Regions from separate parts of the Xylophilus sp. PBN-3R genome, predicted to be linked through region 3. Evidence: predicted binding sites of a transcription regulator. Region 3 holds the regulator's gene; each other region holds the start of a gene.
The links. Region 3 encodes sigma-54, which starts transcription at its own class of promoters, with help from an activator protein. Its sites were predicted from a motif close to TGGCANGNAANCTGCTTT; they were not measured.
Positions count from the first base shown of each region.

Region 1: the regulator sigma-54 is predicted to act here: its motif matches at 4,324-4,341, upstream of AC3ANW_RS22240 (pilin).
Region 2: the regulator sigma-54 is predicted to act here: its motif matches at 4,937-4,954, upstream of AC3ANW_RS09255 (CmpA/NrtA family ABC transporter substrate-binding protein).

Region 1 covers NZ_CM173225.1:4,692,515-4,700,278, forward strand. Annotated here, with positions in the region: gene AC3ANW_RS22220 (Stp1/IreP family PP2C-type Ser/Thr phosphatase) at 1-584, shown strand, start outside; gene AC3ANW_RS22225 (FHA domain-containing protein) at 640-1,329, shown strand; gene AC3ANW_RS22230 (CHASE2 domain-containing protein) at 1,383-3,440, shown strand; gene AC3ANW_RS22235 (3',5'-cyclic-nucleotide phosphodiesterase) at 3,437-4,228, shown strand; gene AC3ANW_RS22240 (pilin) at 4,382-4,828, shown strand; gene AC3ANW_RS22245 (hypothetical protein) at 4,948-5,274, shown strand; gene AC3ANW_RS22250 (O-linked N-acetylglucosamine transferase, SPINDLY family protein) at 5,303-7,764, shown strand, end outside.
Region 2 covers NZ_CM173225.1:1,951,940-1,959,703, reverse strand. Annotated here, with positions in the region: gene rpsO (30S ribosomal protein S15) at 1-11, opposite strand, end outside; gene AC3ANW_RS09280 (hypothetical protein) at 190-402, shown strand; gene AC3ANW_RS09275 (Hsp20/alpha crystallin family protein) at 467-952, shown strand; gene tsaD (tRNA (adenosine(37)-N6)-threonylcarbamoyltransferase complex transferase subunit TsaD) at 1,189-2,229, opposite strand; gene AC3ANW_RS09265 (hypothetical protein) at 2,355-3,548, shown strand; gene AC3ANW_RS09260 (nitrate- and nitrite sensing domain-containing protein) at 3,588-4,850, shown strand; gene AC3ANW_RS09255 (CmpA/NrtA family ABC transporter substrate-binding protein) at 5,222-6,421, shown strand; gene ntrB (nitrate ABC transporter permease) at 6,433-7,356, shown strand; gene AC3ANW_RS09245 (ABC transporter ATP-binding protein) at 7,353-7,764, shown strand, end outside.
Region 3 covers NZ_CM173225.1:4,260,770-4,268,533, forward strand. Annotated here, with positions in the region: gene AC3ANW_RS20325 (THUMP domain-containing class I SAM-dependent RNA methyltransferase) at 1-980, opposite strand, end outside; gene AC3ANW_RS20330 (DUF4197 domain-containing protein) at 1,060-1,713, shown strand; gene AC3ANW_RS20335 (RNA polymerase factor sigma-54) at 1,730-3,289, opposite strand; gene lptB (LPS export ABC transporter ATP-binding protein) at 3,433-4,200, opposite strand; gene lptA (lipopolysaccharide transport periplasmic protein LptA) at 4,197-4,895, opposite strand; gene AC3ANW_RS20350 (thiol:disulfide interchange protein DsbA/DsbL) at 5,025-5,705, opposite strand; gene AC3ANW_RS20355 (SPOR domain-containing protein) at 5,756-6,493, opposite strand; gene argS (arginine--tRNA ligase) at 6,508-7,764, opposite strand, start outside.

The DNA.
Region 1 (7,764 bases), 430 kb from region 3:
CCAAGAGCCGCGCCATGCGGGGTGCCATGCGGCGTTATGTGCGCTCGGCCAACCAGTCCATCATGGCGGTCGCCGAGCAGCAGCCCGAATGCCAGGGCATGGGCACCACACTGGTGTTCGGTGTGTTCCAGCCGTCGCGGGTGATGATCGGCTCCATCGGCGATTCGCGTTGTTATCGGCTGCGCGGCAACCGCCTCGAGCGCATCAGCCACGACCATTCGGTTCTGCAGGAGCAGATCGACGCCGGCCTGATCGACGAAGGCGAGGCCTTGAATGCGCCCAATCGCAACCTCGTCACCCGGGCGCTGGGGTATCCCGAAAGCGGCGACCTCGACGTCTTCGAACTCGAGCCGGCTCCCGGCGATCTGTACCTGCTGTGTTCGGACGGCCTGACCGACATGATCCCCGACGCCCGCGTCGCCCAACTGCTGCTGGCCTCGACTTCACTGGAATCCCGGGCCGCATCACTGGTGCATGCCGCAAATCAAGCCGGGGGACGCGATAATGTGAGCGTATTGCTGGTTTCGTCGGAAGGCGCGCCGGTCATACGCAGCAGCCGATTTTTTCAATGGCGGCGCTCGTAGGGAATCGCAGGCGATGGTCGTCGGCGGTTGAAAAAATCAGGAGCAGGAGTCGGCGATGGCAAGGATGTTGTTGTCACTGGAAGGTGTCGCCTTGCGCGAAGTCGTGCTGACGAAGGAATACACCACCTTCGGTCGACGTCCCTATAGCGATGTCGTGATCGACAACCTGGCGGTGAGCGGCGAACACGCTGCGGTCCGCCGCGTCGGCCACGAACTGGTCGTCGAAGATCTCAACAGCACCAACGGAACCTTCGTCAACGGTCGGCCGGTGCGCCGGCATACCCTGCGCAACGGGGATGTGGTCGAAATCGGCCGTTACCAGCTGCATTTCGATGGCGAGGGCCAGGTGCAGGCCAGCGCGGCCGCGGTTCCGACGGCCGAGGAATACAGCCAGTCTTCCATCATGTCGTTCCCGGATACCGAGCTGCCGGCGACCTTCTTTCCCGACACTGCCATGGCCGGCGACATGGGCGCTCTGCAGACCGCCAGCATCCGGGTCCTGTCGGGTGCCGCCACCGGCCGGACGGTCGAGTTGGTGAAACTGGTCACCACCATCGGCAAGGCCGGCGTCGGCGTGGCTTCCATCACCCGAAGGCCGCACGGTTACAGTCTTGCGCATGTCGAGGGCGCGGCAGTGCCGACCATCAACGGTTCGGTCGTCGGCCAGGCGCCGGTCATGCTGCGCCATGGCGACACGGTCGAACTGGCGGGCATCCGCATGCAGTTCGCCCTGGGCGCGCCCTGATTCCGCGCCGAGGGGTGCCGGCCGAATCCAGAGCTCGCCTCCGTTCGGGCTGGATGACACGCCACGGGCGCCGTTTCGCCGTGACGCTGGTGCCGGTGCTGCTGGCCCTGGCCCATATCGTCGGGCTGGTCCGGCTGCCCGGCCTGGACGCCGCAGAACGGACCCTGTACGACAGCCGGCTGCGGGCCACCATGCCGGCCGGCCTCGATCCGCGGGTGGTGATCGTCGATATCGACGAACGCAGCCTTTCCGAGGTCGGCCGCTGGCCCTGGGGCCGCGACCAGGTCGCCCGGCTGGTGTACGAACTGTTTGATCGCCAGCAGGCTGCGGTCGTCGGCTTCGACGTGCTGTTCGGCGAACGCGACCGCAGCTCCGGCCTCGACAGCCTGCGTGAACTGGCTGCGGGTGACATGCGATCGCAGCCCGGATTTGCCGACAGGCTGCGGCGGCTCGAATCCCGCCTCGACTATGACCGCCGCCTGGCCGATGCGCTGCGCGACCGACGTGCGGTGCTGGGCTATTACTTCAGCCAGGACTCCGAAGGCGGCCTTCGCGGCGCACTTCCGCAGCCAGTCATTGCGGGTGGTTCGCTGCCGCCGCTGGCGGTGCAGCGCTGGCGAAGCGCAGGCGCCAACATCCCGACGCTGGCGGAGGCTGCGCCGCACGGTGGATTCATGAACTCCATCACCGATCCGGATGGCGAAGTCCGCTCGGTCTCGCTGATCGCAGGGTTCGGCGGCAACTATTACGAATCCCTTGCCCTCGCGATGTACCGCAGCCTGACGGGCAATCCCAGGGTGCTGCCCGCCCTGGTCCCCGGAACAGAGGCCGTGGCGGGCCGACCCGCGCTGTTGCAAAGCCTGCTGCTGGATCGCGACGACAACCCGCAGATCGTCCCGGTGGACGAACGCGCTGCTGCACTGGTGCCCTACCGCGGCGCAGGCGGCACCGGGGGCGGATCGTTCCGGTACATATCCGCAGCAGACGTGCTGAACGGCAAGCTCGACGCCGCATCGCTGTCGGGCAGGATGGTGCTGGTCGGCACCACCGCTCCGGGTCTGCTCGACCTGCGTGTCACCCCCGTGGGAGAGGCCTATCCGGGCGTCGAGGTTCACGCCAACATCCTGTCCGGCCTGCTCGACGGCCGCACGCTTGTCCGCCCCGACTACGAGGCTGGCTACGCGGCTCTCACCACCCTCGCCGCCGGCCTGCTGCTGGCCTTCTGCCTGCCCTTGCTGAGTGTGCCGGTCGGCGTGCTGGCGACCCTGGCCGTGCTCGGCGTGCTGGTCGGCGCCAACCTCTGGCTGTTTGCCGGCGCCGGCCTGGTGGTGCCGCTGGCGGTGCCGCTTCTGGCCGCGCTGGCCGCATTCGCGCTCGATATCGCCTATGGCTATTTCGTCGAGACCCGCTCCAAACGTCAGCTTGCGCGCCTGTTCGGCACCTACGTGCCACACGAACTGGTAGCGGAAATGGTGCGGGAACCGGACCAATACACCATGCGGGCCGACAACCGCGAGATGACCGTCATGTTCTGCGACATGCGCGGATTCACCGCGCTGTCGGAAAGCATGGAACCGCTGGCCCTGCAGGCGCTGCTCAACCGCGTGTTCAGCCGGCTGACCGACGTCATCGGTCAACAGCGAGGCACCGTCGATAAATACATGGGCGACTGTGTGATGGCCTTCTGGGGCGCGCCGCAACGTACCGGCGCCCATGCGCGGCTAGCGGTCGGTGCCGCCATCGGCATGGCGACCGCCATCCGCAAACTCAATGCCGAACACGCCGCGCAGGGTTTGCCGCCCATCCAGATCGGGATCGGCCTGAACACCGGGACGATGTGTGTCGGCGACATGGGCTCGGACATCCGACGCAGCTACACCGTCATCGGCGATGCGGTGAACCTTGCGGCAAGGCTGGAAGGCCTGTGCAGCGTCTACGGCGTAGATTTGGTCGTCAGTGAAAACACCCGTGCCCAGACTGCGGACCACTTTGCATGGCGCGAACTGGACCGTGTCATGGTGAAGGGCAGGCAGCAGGCGGTGACGGTATTCACGGTGGAACCCGCCAATAATCCGGACCCCATCGACATTCGCCCTCAAGGAACTGCATGAAAGTCTGCGTACTGGGCTGCTCCGGCGCGATTGCAAAGGGCCGTTGCACCACATCGTTTCTGGTGGACGAGAACCTGCTGGTCGACGCGGGTACTGGGGTCGGCGAACTCACCCTGCCGGACATGGCCCGCATCGACCATGTGCTGCTGACACACAGCCATCTCGACCATATAGCGGCCCTGCCCCTGATGATGGATGCGGTTGCCGCATATCGAGTCAAACCGCTGCAGGTCCACGCGCTGGCCGAAACCGTGGCGGCTTTACGGGCGCATATATTCAATAATGTGATCTGGCCTGACTTCGAATCCCTTCCATCCGTCGAATCACCGTTCATTCGGTTCCAGATATTCGAAACCGGCGACGTTCTGCACATCGAAGGTAAATCAATCGAGGTACTTCCGGCAGTCCACTCGGTGCCGGCGGTGGGTTTTGCAATATCCGAAAATGCGGGACCCGCCTGGGTTTTCAGCGGCGATACCGGGCGTAATCCAGCTTTCTGGAAACGGGTGAACCAGTTGGACGTCGGCGCACTGGTCATCGAAACCGCCTTCAGCAATGCGGAATCCGAACTTGCACTGCGGAGCCGGCACATCTCGCCCTGCACGCTCGGCGAAGAACTGGCATTGATCGACAGGCCGGGCAGCTACACCGTGTGGATCACCCACACCAAACCAGCGGAGACGGTGTTGATCATGGAAGAGATCGGAAGGCTGAAACGTGGGGTGGGCTGCGTGCATCCGGCACTGGACATTCGGTGGTTGACCGAGGGACAGACCTTCGAGTGGTGACAGTTTTGGCTTCGCTGACTCGACATCGGCACGATATCGATGACAAATTTGTCAGGCCATACCGCCTTTCAGGCGGGCGCGGTGCAAATTGTTACTGGCATGGAAGCTGCGTGGCATGGGGGGCTTGTTCCCCCTTCCATCTGGAGTAAATCTATGACCCGTTCTATTCGGCGCAATGTGCAACAGGGCTTCACCCTGATCGAACTGATGATCGTTGTCGCGATCATCGGTATCCTGGCTGCCGTGGCCCTGCCGGCCTACCAGGACTACACCGTCCGGGCTCGTGTTTCGGAACTGATCCTTTCGGCCAGCAGCGCACGTACTTGCCTGTCCGAATCTTTCCAGGCCAATAGCGCCTTCGTGTCCACCGTGTCGAGCGACTGCGTTCCGGCCACCGGCGGCAAAGTCGGTAGCGCATCCATCGCCACGGCTGCCAGCGGGGTAACCGTGGTTATTGTCGGCAGCTCCAATGTTGGCGGTTCTGCCAGCGTTACGATCAACCTGAGCGGCAGCGCTGCAAGCGCTTCTTCCGGCGGCACCATCAGCTGGACCTGCAGCGGCACCCCCGCCAAGTACGTGCCGGCATCCTGCCGCGGCTGATCGCCCTGGCGATCCTGGAGAAGCCCCTTTGCAGGGGCTTTTTTTTGGCCTGCAGTCCGCTCGAGCGATGGCGGTGGAGGCTGGTCAACTTTGTATGATCGCCAGCAATACTTCTAGGAATGAAATTGGCCGGATTATTCGATTACAGCCAGGAGCGCGCATTTGCGGCCGAACTGGTGGCGCAGATTGTCAAACAGCTTCCGCCCGCCTCCCTGACCGGTGAAAGCATGGGAAAGTTGTCGGTAAACAAGATAACCCGTTCACTGGAGCGTGTTTATCAGGAAACCGGACGACATCTTTCCGATAGAAAGATGGGTTTGCTTCGCCGCTCCATTTTTGCAAATGCATTCAAATGGGGGCTGAATGAAAAGGGTTACCCCCCCAATTTCATCGATATTGCCACCGAAGGCTTGGTCATGGAAATGACGAAAGCAAACAAGAAGTGAGTTCTTTCGTCGTGCGAAGGTTCTGCTGATGTTGAAGTCACTCGTCAAGGGTACGTTTGGAAAATGGTTCGTCGAGGGTTCCAGGCAACGCCGTAAAGAAGAACTGCTGGAATCCATTCAGGTGGCACACAACGCCAGGGAATGGCGCAAGGCCATTTCGCTGGGGCGCGAATATCTGGAGTTGGATCCGCGAAATGTGCGCGTCATGGTCAACTTGGGCCTGCAATTGCTGGAAGTCGGTGAATTACCGCAAGCATATGAGTGTTTTCGATTAGCGCACCTGCTCGACGACTCAGACCTTTATGTCGCCGTCAACTACGCACGCTGCCTGCTGGAAGGCGGCCGTGTGCCCGAGGCAATCGAAAATCTGACCCGTGCGCAGGTTGCCATTCCTGGTTATCCGTATATCAGTGCACATTACGCAGCACTGCAATTCAAGCTTGGCAAGGTTTCGACGGCGGTTTATTACAGCCTGAGCGCCTGGCTGGCGGATTTCGATAACAACCGGGTGCCGGACGCCTACATGTGGCACAGCGCTTATGCCGACCGGGCTGAGCCGATTCTGGCGGCGGAACATCATTTCTGGGCCAGCACACTTTTGCCGCTGACGGAAAAGATGAAGGCCGAGCCGGTTCAGAAGATATTGCAACCCGAACGGAACAAAATCCGCATTGGTTATTGGTCGCCCGATTTTCGCGAACATTCCGTACGATATTTTTTCCGCCCCTTGCTGGAAGGTCATGATCGCGAACGGGTGGAGATATTCCTATATCATGACGCATCTTCATCCGACGCCCAAACCGATGAAGTGCGTGCGCGAGCAGATCAGTTCCACGCTGTCTACGAAAAGTCCGACGAAGAACTGGTGCAGTTCATCAAGTCCCACGACCTTGACGTTCTGGTGGAATTGGCAGGACACACCTCCCACAACCGCTTGTGGCTCCTGCAGGACCGCATGGCAAGAGTCCAGGTGACCGGTCTGGGTTATCCACCGACGACAGGGCTTGCAACCGTCGATGTGAAACTGCTGGACCCTCATCTCACCACACCTGACGACGCATTTTTCTACACCGAACGACCGCTGGTGCTGCCGCATTCGTTCTGGTGTTTCGACCCTCGCGGCGATGCGCCTGAGCAAGCCGATGCACCCGTGCTGGCGGCCGGTTATGTGACTTTCGGATGTTTTGGCAATATCGCCAAGATCAACCGCCCTATGCTGGATTGCTGGGCTGAAATCCTGCGCCGTGTTCCGCGCAGCCGTTTATTGCTGCGTGCCGTCAATTTCACGGATACGACCGTGGTGGCCACCTTCAAGAAGGAATTGGTTGAAGCCGGCATACCGGAGAAACGGTTTTCGCTGCTTCCGCCAGTGGTCAGTGTCGAGTTCTTCAAGTCCTACGAAGAAGTCGACATCGTTCTGGACACCTTTCCGTTCAATGGCGGTACCACGACGTGTTTTGCCACTTATATGGGCGTGCCGGTCATCACGCTCAAGGGTTCTTCGCTCATCAGCCGCATGGGTGCGTCGGTCGTTGCCAATGCAGGAGCACCAGAGCTCGCTGCCAGCACGATCGACGAATATAAACGCAAGGCGATAGCCCTGTCACAGGACGTCGAGTTTCTCAAGCAATACCGCCGGCAATCCCGTGTCCGCATGGGAGAAGGGGCTTTGGGAGACGGCCGCAAGTTCGCCCGTGATTTCGAAGACGCATGCGATGAATTGCTGAGAGAAAAAAAGTCGGACAAACCGACCGCCCGGTGCAATGGAGTCGTGCCATTACCGCCGCAAGAGCTTGTGCGGCGAGCCGCCACAGTGCTGGGGCATGGTCAGTGGAGCGGTGCCAAACGTATTCTTGATTACTGTCTTGCGCATTACCCGGATTTCGCAGGTGCGCACATATTGGCGACTGAAGAACTCACCCGTGAGCAGAAGTTCGCCGAGGCGGCAAGTTATCTCGAAAATCGGCTCGCCGGATTCGTTCCGGTCGATGTGCCCGCTGTGCTGATCAATATCGTCCGGTATCAGATCCTGGCGTCCGATCGCAATGCGGCACTTGAAAACCTCGGCCGCCTGCTCGGCGCCCCGGGCGACGAACAGGAAAAAATGCAGGCGGCGCTGTTCGACGCGTTGTTGCGTGACTCGCAAGCGAATGGTCCTGCAACGGCAAAAACACCCCTGCAGGCCGGACCTCGGATTACCTGTGTGATTCCGTGTGACCTAGAGGCGGCCTACCAGGCGGTGGTGGATCGGCTGCAGCGATGCGACGGTGCGGAATCGGTCAAGTTCGTGCGTTCGCGCGAGGGGCTTCGTATCGACGAATACAAGACAGCCTTGGCCGCGCCGGACGTCGACATCGTCGTCTTCCTGCAGAAGAACATCCAGATCCACAATCCGGCGTTTTTCCTGGAGATTGCCGAGGCGATGGAGATTGCGGATGTCGTCGGGTTTTCGGGAGCGCGTCGGTGGGACCGCCTGGATTGGCGGCTGGA
Region 2 (7,764 bases), 2.3 Mb from region 3:
GAGGCGATCATTTCAGTATTTCCGGTAGATATTTAACTTGCGAGCGGCGCTGGAAATGCGCTGCACGTGCGCCTTGCAGGAGGCAAAGCCCGTCGATTATAGCCCGAATGGCCGAGGCAGCCGACGAACGGTCGCCGGCGCCCTGCAAACCACTGGACGATGACAGTCCGTCCACGATCCGAAACCCCCATGCCCAATCGCCGCACCGCCCTCCTCGTCCTGCTGATCGCCGCTCCGCTTTCGTTGTCGGCAGCCACCACCACACGCCGCCGCAATGCGAAGGCCAGGACCAATCCAAAAGACAACGGCGAGACACAGGCCGACCGTGACCGCCGCATGACACGCGAATGCCGGCACCTGCCGAACGCCGGCGCGTGCCAGGGTTTCGGTTATGGCTCCTGATGGGCGCAAGGAAATAGTCCTGCGCAAAAGGAATTCAAGATACCGCCCGGCATATTTTCATCGGGTGAATAAAGCTCTTGAAATGCCGAATGGCGTGCGCAGATTCCATTCCAAGCGGCAATCGAGGTTGAGAGCCGCGCACCGTACAGGAGCTTTTACTGTGTTCTATACCCCCGCACGTCGCCAGGCTTATGTTTCCCAACCGCGTTCCGTGGACCAGACGCTCGAACGTTTTCTCGCCAATGCATTTACGCAGGGCACTCGGCAATCCACCGCTCAGGCGCCTTCGGTGAAGCAGGAAGAAAACGCCGTGGTGCTGACGCTCGACGTTCCCGGCCTTTCGCGTGAACAGATCACCATCAGCATCGAGGCGAATATCGTCAGGCTCGAAAGCATTGCAGATGCACCGCGCAAACTGAAGCTGGCTTATGAACTGGCACAGGATATCGATGCCGATGCCAGCGAAGCCAAACTCGAGAACGGCGTGCTGACTTTGAAACTGGCTCGCAAGGCCGTTGTTTCTACTGCGAGAAGCCTCGCCATTTCCTGAACCCGCAGATCCCGGGTTATTCAAGGCCCCGGCGTCGGGTGGTAATGACCATCCGCGGCAGGGGCCTTTTTGTTTTGGTCGTGGGATCCAACATTTCGTGTCCGGCGGGGCCAGGATAAATCGGTGAACCGCACCGAGATCAGGGAACCGGAGGAGGCAGGAGCCGATACGGCGGGACTCGATCGGGCGAATTGCACCGACCTGGAAACCTCGCTGCCCTCCATGACAGCGCAAACTCAGGATTCGCCGAGCATCCAGCGCGGACGCACATCGAATGCATAGGTGTGCGTCGGCTGCGCCACTCCGGCGGCTACACGCATGGCCGCAGCCATGGCGATCATGGCGCCGTTGTCGGTGCAAAGATGCAGTTCCGGGTAGTGCGTTCGAACGCCCAGGCGTGCGCATTCGGCATTCAGCTGCATCCGCAGCAGGCGGTTCGCCCCGACACCGCCGGCTACCACCAGCCGATCCAGGCCAGTCAGCCGCAGCGCCGCAACCGACTTCCTGAGCAGCACTTCCACGATGGCCGCCTCGGTCGAAGCGGCCAGGTCGGCTTTGCGCGCTTCCAGCTGGTCGCCCAGTTTCTTGGCTTGGGTCAGTACCGCCGTCTTGAGTCCGGCGAATGAAAAGTCGAGGTTGCCGCTGCGCATCAGCGGGCGCGGCAGGGCGAAGGCGGCCGGGTCGCCCTGCTCTGCCAGTCTGGAAAGCGCCGGCCCGCCCGGATAGCCGAGACCCATCAGCTTGGCGGACTTGTCGAAAGCCTCGCCGGCCGCGTCGTCGATGGTCTCGCCCAGCAAGGCATAACGCCCCACGCCGTCGACCCGCATCAACTGGGTGTGCCCGCCGGATACCAGCAAGGCGACGAACGGAAATTCCGGTGGGTCGGCGCTCAGGAAGGGCGACAGCAGATGGCCTTCGAGGTGGTGAACGCCCAGTACCGGGAGACCCCGTGCCGCCGCCATCGAACAGGCGACGCCCGCCCCCACCAGCAAGGCGCCGGCGAGGCCCGGCCCGCGGGTGTAGGCGATCAGGTCGACGTCGTCCAGTGTGCGGCCCGCGCCCGCCATCACTTCGTCGGACAAGGGCAGAACACGGCGAATATGGTCGCGGCTGGCCAGTTCTGGCACCACGCCACCGTAAGCGCGGTGCATGGCGATCTGGCTATGGAGTGCGTGGGACAGCAGGCGAGGCACACCCGCGCCTTCCGCGCGCACCAGGGCAACGCCGGTTTCGTCGCAGGAGGATTCGAAACCGAGAACAGTGAAATCTTGGCGCATACGGAAAGTGTAGAGGCATCGAAACTGCCCATTCGCCTACGGCGCAGGCATTTCGTACGACGAGCCGCCGGCTTTCTACTGCAAACCCACAGTTCTTGACGTCGCCCACTCTTGCAGGTTTCGCCATGTACCAGAACCCCTTGCCGCCGGTGTCGCGCACCGGCTATTCAGGTCCGATTCTTCCGCCTGCCGAACTGGCTCGTGGCACGGTCGGCAAAGCGCCATACGACCCGCCCAGTCCATTGAACGGCGCGCCCGAGCCGCGTCAGCTGGCACGGACCGAATCTTTCGGCTACCCGACCGCCGGCAGCGCCGAAGCACAGGCCTATCTGGATGCGCTGCAGCGCGATGCCGACCCGCAGGCAAGTCTCGTCGCGCGCAGGCGCAGCGCCTCGGCGGAACCCACCACGCCCCAACGCGAATACTGGAACGCGTCCAAGGCCACGCGGATAAAGACCTACGCCGACCTCTTGCGCACCCACCCGGTCGCTGCGGCCGCCTATCGCAAGTTCGTCACCACGTCTTTTTCGGCAGATGACAGCGCCGAGAGCGAACGTATCGACAGATGGATGGATCAGGCCGCGACCTTCATCCGACGGGGAGCCGACCTGCTGGCCGCGGCGATGCGGAGGGCGGGCGAAAACATATTGCCTTTCGTCAGGGAGGAAGTCACACGCCAGATCGACGACGGTCTCGCCCTGCTGCTCCGCCAGCCGAACCCGCCTCCGACACTCACTCAGACCGAGACCGTGCTGGTGCGGGCCGAGGCGGAGCGCGGCCGGCGCATCGCCGAGATCGACACCTTCTATGAACAGGCATTGCTCGGTGGCAAGATCGTCGGCCTGCCGCCGGTCAAGCAACACACCACATCCTGGATCGTCGACGGCCGGCTGGTTTTCGAAAAACTGGAAGACGCCCTGAAAATGGCGCCACGCGAGGTGTTCGTCGACTACATGGATGTCTGGCCGTCGACCCGCAGTCTCAAAAACACCCAATACGGGCCGCTGAACTTCCACGGAGAACGGCCCAATCGCATCGATTATCGCGACACGAGTTTCAAGTTGCGATTCTGGAACTCGGCGGACGACGTCTTCCAGACCATCGCTCAATCGCCCGAACCCGATGGCGGCTACGAAGCCAACCGCTATCGCCTGCGCGGCGGTCCGTGGCTGCCATTTCCCACCTCGACGACGCTGGAGCTCGAATTGATCAAGGCCAGCGCATTCGCCAGGATCCACGCGGCCGCCCGCCATGCGACCCAGGACCCGCCAGCGGTCGCGCCGCAACCTCCAGCCGACGGACTCGACCTGCCCTGGTGACAATACCGGCACGCAGCTTGCTGCGTTTCCTTGGACTCCATGAAATCCGGCCTCAATTTTCTCGTCGCCGCGCGCCAGTGCGAAATCCGCGAACTCGAACAGTTGCTGCTCACCAGCGAACTGGTGCGTCGCACCGCCGACCTGATTCACGCTTTGCAGAAGGAACGCGGGCTCACCAACCTCTTCCTGGGTTCGCAAGAGTCGGCTTTTGTCCAGCAACGGAAAAAACAGCTGGCGGCCAGCGACCTGGCCGCGACCCGCTGGCGATCGGCCCTGGAGCAACTCGACACCGACGGCGTACGCATCGGCAACGGCGCCCGGCTTTTCAGCCGCATCGCCTATGCCCTGCAAGGCATGCTCGCGCTGGCCGGGCTGCGCGAACGGGTAGAGGCTCGCAAGCTCGAAAGCGGCGAATCGACCCGCAGCTTCAACCGGGTGGTGACCGCCCTGCTGGGCGTGGTGTTCGACGCGGCCGACAGCGCCAGCGACCCCGAGCTTTCGCGGCTTCTGGTGGCCATGTTCCATTTCATGCAGGGCAAGGAATTCACCGGCCAGGAACGCGCGGCCGGTGCCGCCGCCTTCGCCCAGGGAAAGGTCGAACCGGCGCGTCAGCAACACTGGCTGCACCTGATCGAATCGCAGGAGCGCTGCTTCAACGTCTTCTGCGATTTCGCCGAACCGGCTCACATCGGACTCTGGCAGGCCTGCCTGGGCGGCTCGGCAGTGGCCGAGATCGAACGTCTGCGCCGCGTCGGCTGCACTGCGCCGGTCGGCAGCGAACTCGACCGCGCACTCAGCGCGACCTGGTTCCACGACTCAAGCGAACGCATCGACGCCATGCATGCGGTCGAGGTGAAGCTCGCTTCCGACCTGGTCGCGCGCAGCGAACAAAAACTGCGCCACGCCAGGGCCGACCTGCAGGCCCAGGCGGCGCTGCTGGCCGCCGCGGCATCGGCGCCCGACGCCGCGCCCGGCGCATTTTTCGACAACCCGCTGCCGCGCACCGAAAACGGCTCGCCCTCGCTCGGCCCGCACCTCGAACGTTCGGTACTGGAAATGGTGCAGGAGCAGTCGCACCGCCTGCAGGCGATGGCCGACGAACTTGCCAACGTTCGCGCCGCCCTCAATGAGCGCAAGCTGGTCGAACGCGCCAAGGGCCTGCTGATGGCCCATCGCCATCTGAGCGAGGAAGACGCCCACAAGATGCTGCGCCAGACCGCCATGAGCCAGGGCAAACGGCTGGTCGACGTGGCCGAAGCCGTGCTGTCCATGGCCGACCTGCTACCCGCGAAGGCGCGCTGAGCCGGCGGTACCGCCGCAGTTTGGTGCGGCGCACCAGGACAGCTCCTCGAAGCGGCGCATTCCGCCCGATCAGGGTCGAAAACGCCTGGCACGACTCCTGCATGAACGGTGGTACGACTTCGGGCCAATGGCGGTCCGGGGTCATCAGTCACCCCACGACATCTGGACAACGGCGTCCATTCCCGGCCAAAGCGCAAGCGGCCGGGAATGGACGCCGTTTCTGTTTTCCAGTCCGCATTTTTCGTCTCGACCAGCAAGGAGTTCCGACCATGGCCCAGAAGATTCCCGGTACCACCGACCACGACGCCGCCACAGTGCCGACCACCGCCGTCGCCGCTGCCTCCGGAGTGGCCGCGCCGCGCCGCGACTTCATGCGCAAGGCGGGCGCCACCGCCCTCTTCGCCACACTGGGCCACAGCGGCGTCTGGGCCGCCGGCTCCGACAAACCCGAGAAGGAAGAAGTCAAGATCGGCTTCATTCCGCTGACCGACTGCGCCAGCGTAGTCATGGCCTCGGTGCTCGGTTTCGACAAGAAATACGGCGTGAAAATCGTGCCCAGCAAGGAAGCCAGCTGGGCCGGCGTGCGCGACAAGCTGTCCAACGGCGAACTCGACATGGCCCACGTGCTGTACGGCCTCATCTACGGCCTGCACCTGGGCGTCGGCGGCCCCAGGAAAGAAATGGCCAACCTGATGGGCCTGAACCGCAACGGCCAGGCCATCACGCTGTCGAAGGCGTTGGCCGACAAGGGCGCGGTCGACGGCCCGTCGCTCGCCAAGCTGATGGCATCCGACAAGCGTGAATACACCTTTGCCGGCACATTCCCCACCAGCACCCACACCATGTGGCTCAACTACTGGCTGGCCGCCGCCAACATCAACCCCGTCAAGGACGCCAAGGTGATCGTGGTGCCGCCGCCGCAGATGGTCGCCAACATGCGGGTCGGCAACATGGACGGTTTCTGCGTGGGCGAGCCCTGGGGCCAGCGCGCCATCATCGACAAGATCGGTGTCACCGCCACCACCACGCAGGACATCTGGAAGGACCATCCCGAGAAGGTGCTGGGCACCCAGGCCGCCTTCGTCAAGGCCCACCCCAACACCTGCCGAGCCGTGATGATGGCGGTCATGGAAGCCGGCAAGTGGATCGACGCCAGCCTGCAGAACAAGACGAAGATGGCCGATGTCATCGCCGAGAAGAGCTACGTCAACACAAGCGCCGACGCCATCAACCAGCGCATCCTCGGCCGTTATGAAAACGGCATGGGCAAGACCTGGGACGACCCGAACCACATGAAGTTCTTCGACGACGGCGCGGTCAACTTCCCCTACCTGTCCGACGGCATGTGGTTCCTGACCCAGCACAAGCGCTGGGGCCTGCTGAAGGAACACCCCGACTACCTCGCCGTGGCGAAACAGATCAACCAGATCGACCTGTACAAGGACGTCGCTGGCGCCATGAAGGTCGCCGTGCCGAAAGACCCGATGCGCACCAGCAAGTTCTTCGACGGCACGGTTTGGGACGGCAAGGACCCGGCCAAATACGCCGACAGCTTCAAGATCAAGGCCTGAAGGAGAACGCCATGGTGAGCGCCGTATTCCACACCCTGCAAGACCCGCCGACCGACATCCCGGCCGCCAAGGCCGTCGAAAAGACCCCCATGACCGCAACCGTCGCCGCGCCGGCCGTACCGGCACCCGCCGCCCGCAAGAAGATGCCCTTCGACTGGCGCGCCTTCTGGCTGCGGGTGCTGCCGCCCGTGCTGGGCCTGGTGCTGCTGGCCCTGGTGTGGGAGGCGGTATCGGTCAGCACCGGCAGCAGCATTCCGTCGCCCAAGGACACCTTCCTGCAGGCCGTCACCGTCTTCCGCGACCCGTTCTACAGCAACGGCCCGAACGACCAGGGCGTGGGCTGGAACGTGCTGTCTTCGCTGAAACGTGTGGCGATGGGTTTTGGCCTGGCCGCACTGGTCGGCATTCCGGTGGGATTCGCCATCGGCAGGTTCAGTTTCCTGGGCCGCATGTTCAACCCGCTGATCAGCCTGCTGCGCCCGGTGTCGCCGCTGGCCTGGCTGCCCATCGGCCTGCTGGTGTTCAAGGGAGCCAACCCGGCCGCCATCTGGACCATCTTCATCTGCTCCATCTGGCCGATGATCATCAACACCGCCGTCGGCGTGCAGCGCGTGCCGCAGGACTACATGAACGTGGCCCGCGTGCTGAACCTGTCGGAGTGGAAGATCCTCACCAGGATTTTGTTCCCCGCGGTGCTGCCCTACATGCTCACCGGCGTGCGGCTCGCCGTCGGCACCGCCTGGCTGGTGATCGTCGCGGCGGAGATGCTGACCGGCGGCGTCGGCATCGGTTTCTGGGTGTGGGACGAGTGGAACAACCTCAACGTCAAGAACATCATCATCGCCATCTTCGTGATCGGCATCGTCGGGCTGGTCCTCGAATACGCCCTCATCAAGATCGCGACCGCATTCACGTTCGAAGAGGTGAAGTCATGAGCAGCATTGCCGAACAAAACGCCAAGTTCATCGAGATCCGCGAAGTCGAGCAAACCTTCAAGACCGCCAAGGGCAGCTTCCAGGCGCTTCGAGACATCCACCTGAACGTGGCCAAGGGCGAATTCATCGCACTCATCGGCCACTCGGGCTGCGGCAAGTCGACGCTGCTCAACCTGATCGCCGGGCTGACCACACCCACCCACGGCTCGCTGATGTGCGCCAACCGCGAGATCAAGGGGCCTGGCCCGGAGCGCGCTGTCGTCTTCCAGAACCATTCGCTGCTGCCGTGGCTGACCTGCTACGAAAACATCTATCTGGGTGTGGAACGGGTCTTCGGCAAGACCGAGTCGAAGGCGCAGCTGAAGCTGCGCACCGATGAGGCACTGGCCCTGGTCGGCCTGACGCCCG
Region 3 (7,764 bases):
GCGCGCTGGCCGGCCACACCGGCCACGGCGATCCGTTCGCCGTACGGCGGGTTGAGCAGCAGCACGCCTTCGGGTGCGGGCGGTAGGCGCTGCAGGGCGTCGCCGCCGCGGAACTCGACTACCCGCGCCACGCCGGCACGTTCGGCATTGCGCTCGGCGAAGTCGACCATGCGGTGCGACACGTCGCTTCCGAAAATCGGCACCGTGGGTTCAGTCACCGCGTTTTCGGCCTCGTCGAGCAGCACGCGCCATACATGCGACTGGAAGGGCAGCATCTTCTCGAACGCGAAACGACGATGCGCACCGGCCGGAATGCGGCAGGCGATCTGCGCGGCCTCGATGGCGATGGTGCCGCTGCCGCAGCAGGGGTCGTACAGCGGCAGGGGGGTGTCGCCGTGGGGGTTCCAGCCGCTGGCCGCGATCATGGCGGCGGCCAGGGTTTCCTTCAGTGGCGCGTCGCCCTTGTCCTCGCGCCAGCCGCGCTTGAACAGCGGCTCGCCCGAGGTGTCGATGTAGAGCGTGGCCTGGTCGGTGGTCAGGTGAGCGTGGATACGTACATCCGGCCACTGGGTGTTGACGTCGGGCCGCTCGCCGCTCTTGTGGCGGAAACGGTCGGCCACGGCGTCCTTGATCTTGAGCGCTGCAAAATTCAGGCTCTGCAGCGGGCTGTGCTGGGCGGTGACCTCGATCTTGAAGGTCTGCCTGGTGGTGAACCAGATCTCCCAGGCGACATCGGATGCGGCCTCGTACAGATCCTTCTCGTTGCGGTACATCGTCTGCGAGAGCTGCACCAGCACCCGCTGGGCCAGCCGACTGTGCAGGTTGAGCAGCATTGCCTCGCGCCAGGAAGCCCGCAACAGCACGCCGCCGCGAAGTGTTTGCAGGTCCATGCCGGCCAGCCCGGTGAGCTGGTGGACTTCGTCGGCAAGGTAACCCTCGACGCCGGCGGCGCAGGGCAGGAAAAGTTGTATCTGATTCATGGAAGTCGCAAGGATACGCGCCACAGGTGAATGGCCCGGTCACGCAGGGGCACAATGCTTGCCGCTATTGGAGACCTTCATGATTCTGCGCAAGACTTTTGCCGCCGCCGCCGCTGTCCTCGTGATGGCCGGCGCTTCGGCTCCGGCTTCGGCCCAGATCGCGGGCACCGCGCTCAAGAACATCCTGGGCCAGGCGTCCGACAACGCACTCGACCAGCTTTCGAAACCCGGCGCGTTTTCGGCCGACAAGGCCATCAGCATCGCCTTGCCGGGCGCGGGCGGCAAGGGCGTCGGCGACCTGATGAACCTGGCCAGCAAGGCGGGCCTGACGGGCGACATCAACGGCGGGCTGAACCGTGCCGCCGAACAGGCTGCGGCGCAGGCCAAACCCATCTTCCGTGCCGCCATCGACAAGGCCACGCTGACCGATGCGGTCGGCATGGTGAAGAGCGATACCGGTGCCACCGACTACCTCAAGCAAAGCACCGGGCCCGAGATCCTGAAGCAGCTGCAGCCGCTGGTGCGCAGCGCACTGCAAAGCAGCGGCGTGCTGAAGCAGACCTCGCAGCTGTCGGCGCTGGGCATGAGCGAGGACAAGCTGACCGACTACGTGGCCAACAAGACCTCCGAAGGCATCTTCACCTACGTGGGCCGTGAAGAAACCCGCATGCGAGCCAACCCGCTCGAAACGGGCAAGAACCTGCTGCAGGGCATGAAGGGCCTCAAGTTCTAGGCCTACACCTCGCCGCCTAGAGCGACTTGCGCAGATTGGCCGGCGCGATGCGCAGTGCATCTCGATATTTGGCCACGGTGCGGCGGGCGCATTCGATGCCCTGTTCTTTCAGCATGTCGGATATCTGGCTGTCGGACAGCGGCTTGCGCTGGTCTTCGGAAGTGACGAACTGCTTGATGAGCGCGCGCACTGCGGTGCTGGAAGCGTTGCCGCCGGTCTCCGTACCCAGCGCGGAGCCGAAGAAGTACTTCAGTTCGAAGGTGCCGTAGGGCGTCGACATGTACTTGGCGGTGGTCACCCGGCTGATGGTGGATTCGTGCAGGCCCAGTTCGTCGGCGATCTCGCGCAGCACCAGCGGCCGCATGGCCAGTTCGCCATGCACGAAGAAGTTCTTCTGCCGCTCGACGATGGCGTTGGACACCCGCAGGATGGTGTCGAAGCGCTGCTGGATGTTCTTGATGAACCAGCGGGCTTCCTGCAGGCGCTGCTGCAGCGCGGCGCTGCCCTCGCCCTTGTGTTGCTTGAGAGCGCTGGCATAGATGTCGTGCACCTTCAGCTTGGGCATCACGTCGGGGTTGAGCATGACCCGGAAACGCGGCTGGCCACCGCGGCCGATCTTCTGCACCAGCACGTCGGGGATGACGATGTTGCGCTCGACATCCACGAACCGCCGGCCGGGTTTGGGTTCCAGCCGGGCGATCAGTCCGATGGCGGCGCGGGTGACCTCGTCGTCCAGGCCGCAGGCGATGTTCAGACGCTTGATGTCGCGACGGGCCAGCAGTTCCATCGGCTGGGCGCAGATGGCGATGGCGGCTTCGACCACCGGACGTTTGCCGACGCCGTTGTCGCGCATGCCGCGCAATTGCAGCGTGAGGCATTCGCGCAGGTCGCGGGCGCCGACGCCGGCCGGCTCGAGGTTCTGCAGCAGCCGCAGGGCAACGGCGAAACGCTGCACCAGTTCTTCGACCTCTTCGGCGTTCTCGTCCTCGCTGCCGGCCAGCCCCAACGCCAGCGAGGGCAACGAGTCTTCGAGGTAACCGTCGTCGTTGAGCGACTCGATCAGGAAACGCAGTGCCGCGCTGTCTTCGGCCGACAGACGAAGCGACAGTGCCTGCCGGTGCAGGAAGGCGGTCAGCGATTCCTGGCTGCGCGCCAGTTCGGTGGCGTCGACATTGCCATCGTCGCCCAGGTTGTTCTGGCGGGCCGGTGCGTCGCCGCCCCATTCGCCGTCGTCGGCCACGACTTCGGTACCGCCGTCGCCGTCCCAGTTGGGTTCGGACTCGACACTGCTTTCAGCGTCGGAATCGCTGGTGTTATCAGTGGTGGTGACCGTGGTTTCGCTGGTGCTGCCGGCGTGGAAGTCGTCATCCGATGCCGGGGCATCGGACTGGGCCACACCGAACTCCTCGCGCGCCGCCTCTTCGTGCGTCACTTCGAGGAACGGGTTTTCGTCGAGCATCTGCTCGACTTCCTGGCTCAGTTCCAGCGTGGACAGTTGCAGCAGCCGGATCGACTGCTGCAACTGCGGCGTCAGCGCCAGATGCTGCGAAACCCGAAGAGACAACCCCTGCTTCAACCGAAATCCTTCAAAAGGCAAGCGCGTAGCGCGAGCCGCAAAAACGGAAGGCCGCCGCGCACGGCCGCCCGAAGCGGCCGGCCTGCCCCCTGCAAGGGGGTTGGCGGAGACACGAAGTGCGAAGCCTGGGGGTGATCCAAGTGCTACATCCTGAAGTGTTCGCCGAGGTAGACCCGGCGCACGTCGGCGTTGTCGACGATCTGCTCGGGCGTGCCCTGGGCCAGCACCCGTCCGTCGCTGATGATGAAGGCGTGGTCGCAGATCCCCAGTGTTTCGCGCACGTTGTGGTCGGTGATCAGCACGCCGATGCCGCGCTCTTTCAGAAATCCGATGATCCGCTGGATCTCGATCACCGCGATCGGGTCGATACCGGCGAAAGGCTCGTCCAGCAGGATGAAACGGGGCTGCGTGGCCAGCGCCCGGGCGATCTCCACCCGGCGCCGCTCACCGCCCGAAAGGGCCATGGCCGGCGAATCACGAAGGTGTTCCACCCGCAAGTCAGCCAGCAGGGCGTCGAGTCGCTCGGTGATGGCCGCCTTGCCCAGCGGGCGGCCGTTTTCGTCTTCCTGGAGTTCAAGCACGGCCCGGACGTTTTCCTGCACCGACAGCTTGCGGAAGATCGAAGCCTCCTGCGGCAGGTAGGACAGGCCCAGGCGCGAGCGGCGATGGATGGGCAGGTTGCCGACCGGCTGGCCGTCGATGCTGATGTCTCCGCCGTCGGAACGGACCAGGCCGACGATCATGTAGAACGAAGTGGTCTTGCCGGCGCCGTTGGGGCCGAGCAGGCCGACGACTTCGCCCTTCTGCACCGACAGGGAAACGTCCTTGACGACGGTCCGGCTGCCATAGGCCTTGCGCAGATGGTTGGCTTCGAGCCGGCTGCCGCCGGGGGCGATCGCATTCTCGGTCAAGGCTTGGTTCCGCCCATCGTTTCGGTGCTGCGCAGTTGCGGAGCCGGGCCGCCAGCGTCGCCAGCCCCGGAACCGGCAGCGGTACCCGTCGCGGGGACCACCGGGCCGCCCGGCGTGCCGCGCGGCGCCAGCACGGCGCGGATGCGGCCGCCCGGCGTGACGGAACCGCTCCCGTCGGCGACGGCCGACCTGCCACCCGAGTTGGGCGCGCCATCCACGGTGTAGACCTCGGTCACGTTGTTGTAGACGATGACGTCGCCGTGGACTTCGTCCTGCACCGTGGTGCCTTGCAGCCGGTGCATTTCGGCGCGGCGGGTGAAGGTCACCTTGTCGGCCTTGCCGTCGTAATAGATGACGTCGCCCTGCCCTTCGATGAACTCGTCGGGTGTGTTGGCCGCCGTGTCGCGTTTCTGCTTGAAGTAAGAACGTTTTCCGGGCTCGGCGGTGACGGTGCCGTACTGGTAACCGTCGGCATCCTGCCGTACTTCCAGGCGGGTGCCGCGGATGAGGATGGTGCCTTTGGTCAGCACCACGTTGCCGGTGAAGACGCTGGTCTGGGCCAGGTCGTCGTGCCGCAGTGCGTCGGCTTCGACGTTCATGGGTTTCTCCCGATCTGCTTTTTCAGCGAAGGCTGGTCCGCCGAACAAAACAGCGGAAAAGAGCAGCAAAAGAGTGGCAGCGTTGTAAGTTCTCATAGGGGCACGAATCTTGCAGGCATTGTACGGTGCAACAGTGACCCTCGCCGGCGGCCCTGAATGACGAATGCCCGCGGAAGCGGGCATCGGTTTGACGGGCGGTCGTTTATTGCAGCCGCCGACGCATCGTCAGGCTCCCTTGCGTGCCAGGCCGATCAGGAAATCGGTGGTTTGCAGCGCGCGTTCCATGTTGCCGGCCAATTGACCGTCGGTATAGAAACGACCTGCGATGCCAAGCGCCGGTACGCCTTCCACCTTGTAGGCGTCCTGCAGCTGCGTGGCACGGCGAGCCTTGGCATTGACCGAGAACGAATTGAAGGTCTCGGTGAACTTGGCCTTGTCGAGACCCTGCTTGGCAGCCCAGTTGATGATGGCGCCGTCGGTTGCGATCTGCTGGTGTTCGCCGTGGATGGCGTTGAACACCTTCACATGCAGTTCATCGACCTTGCCCATCGCTTCGAGCGTGTAGTAGAGCTTCTGCTGCGGCAGGAAGTCGTCGCGGAAGGACACCGGCACACGGCGCACCACGACATCGGCCGGCACGGCCTTGACCCACTTTTCGAACGCCGGCTCGAAAGCATTGCAATGCGGGCAGTTGTACCAAAAGAACTCGGTCACCTCGACCTTGCCCGGCGGGGTTTCGACGGGGACCGGCTTGCCCAGCACCATGTAGTCCTTGCCGGCCTGCGGAGCGACACGCGCCTGCGCCATGGCGGCTTGCGGCAACAGGCCGGGCACGGCGACGGCGGCCAGTGCAGCGGTGGTGCCGGCGAACGCACGGCGACTGAAGGCGGAAGAGGAAAAGTCCATGAAAAAAGGTGCTCCTTGAGCCGGTCAGAGCCGGGCTGTCCGATAAAAGTTCAGCGCTGTACGCGCACCAGGGTGGATTCCATGCCGGAGCCGTCAAGCTTGTCCTTCAGGCGCTCGGCATCGTCACGCCGGGTGAAGGGTCCGATGCGCACGCGATAGACGGTGCGGCCAGCCTGTTCGCGTTCGCTGACGCGGGCCTCCCAACCCATGATGGCGAGGCGCGCACGCTGTGATTCGGCATCGGCTTCGGTGCGAAAGGCGCCAGCCTGGATGAGGTAGTCGAAGGTATCGGCGCCGGCGGGGGCTGCGGCGGTGGCGGGGGCCGCTGCCGACCGGGCCCGTGCGAGGTCGCCCAGCGGGTCGGACGAGCCTGCAGACGGTTTCGGCACCGCGGCGGTGGCCGGAGCCGGAGCCGGCGTGGCGGCGCTGGTGGTCGGCGCTGCGGGTGCCGCCGGAATGGTCGGATCTGGTTTCGGTGCCTGCGGCATCGCCACGCCGGTGGCGGCACCGGCCGGCGCGGTGCCGACATCGGCCGGTTTGCCGCCGGCAGCACGTTTGCCCAGGACCGAGTTGGGATCCCAGTCGCGGTTCTTCTGCGCCTCCAGTGCATCCTGCTCGGCGCCCCGGGCGCCGTTGCGGTTCATGAAGGGGATGGGTACCTTGGTGACGTAAACCGCCACCGCCAGCGCCGCGCCGAGGCCGACCACCACACCGATGACGATGCCGAGGAAGGTTCCGCCGAACTGGCGATTTTTCAGACTAAGCCTACGGGCTGGAAACACACGCATCCCCTGTTCTTCCATCACATCTTGACCGGAGCAGAAACGCCCAGGACAGCCAGACCATTTTGCAGCACCTGCGCGGTGGCCGAAACCAGCGCCAGGCGGGCGAGCTTGACGGCTTCGTCCTCGACCAGGATGCGTTCGGCACCGTAGTAGCTGTGATAAGCAGCCGCCAGGTCCCGCAGGTAGAAGGTGACGTCGTGCGGTGCGAAGTCGCGTGCGGCCGCGGTCAACATGTCGGGGTACTTGGCCAGTTGCAGCATCAGCGCCTGTGCCGCGGGTGTGTCGAGCGCCGCCAGGTCGACGGACGCCAGCGCGGCACGGTCACCGCCCCAGCCGGCCATCACCGAACAGATGCGCGCGTGGGCGTACTGCACGTAATACACCGGGTTGTCGTTGTTCTGGGCCACGGCCAGATCGACATCGAAGGTGTATTCGGTGTCAGGCTTGCGGCTCAGCAAAAAGAAGCGCACCGCGTCCTTGCTGGTCCACTCGATCAGGTCGCGCAAGGTGACATAGCTGCCGGCGCGTTTGCTGATCTTGACTTCCTCGCCGCCCTTCACCACCCGCACCATGGTGTGCAGCACGTAGGCGGGATAGTCGGCCGGAATGCCCAGTCCGTCGACGCTGGAAGCCGCCTGCAGGCCGGCGCGAACACGAGCGATGGTGCCGTGGTGGTCGGTTCCCTGGATGTTCACCACGGTGTGGAAACCGCGTTCCCACTTGGCCAGGTGGTAGGCGACATCGGGCACGAAATAGGTATAGGTGCCGTCGCGTTTCTTCATGACGCGGTCCTTGTCGTCGCCGAAATCGGTCGACTTCAACCACAGTGCGTCATCCAGTTCGTAGGTCTTGCCGGACTGCTGCATCTTGCCGACGGCGGCTTCGACGCGGCCGCTGGTGTACAGACTGGACTCCAGGTAGTACTGGTCGAACTGCACCTGGAAGGCCTTCAGGTCCAGGTCCTGTTCGCGGCGCAGGTAGGCCACGGCGAATTCTCGGATGGATTCCAGGTCTTCCACGTCTCCGCTGGCGGTGGTGCTGCGGTCGTCGGCTGCGACGGTCTTCTTTTCAAGGAAATCGTGGGCGATGTCGGCGATGTAGTCGCCGTTGTAGGCGGCCTCGGGCCAACCTTCCATGCCGGGTTTGAGACCCCTGGCGCGCAGCTGGGTGCTGTTGGCCAGGGTGCCGATCTGCACGCCGGCGTCGTTGTAGTAGAACTCGCGGTGCACCGCCTTGCCCTGAGTGGCCAGCAGGTTGCAGATGGCATCGCCCAG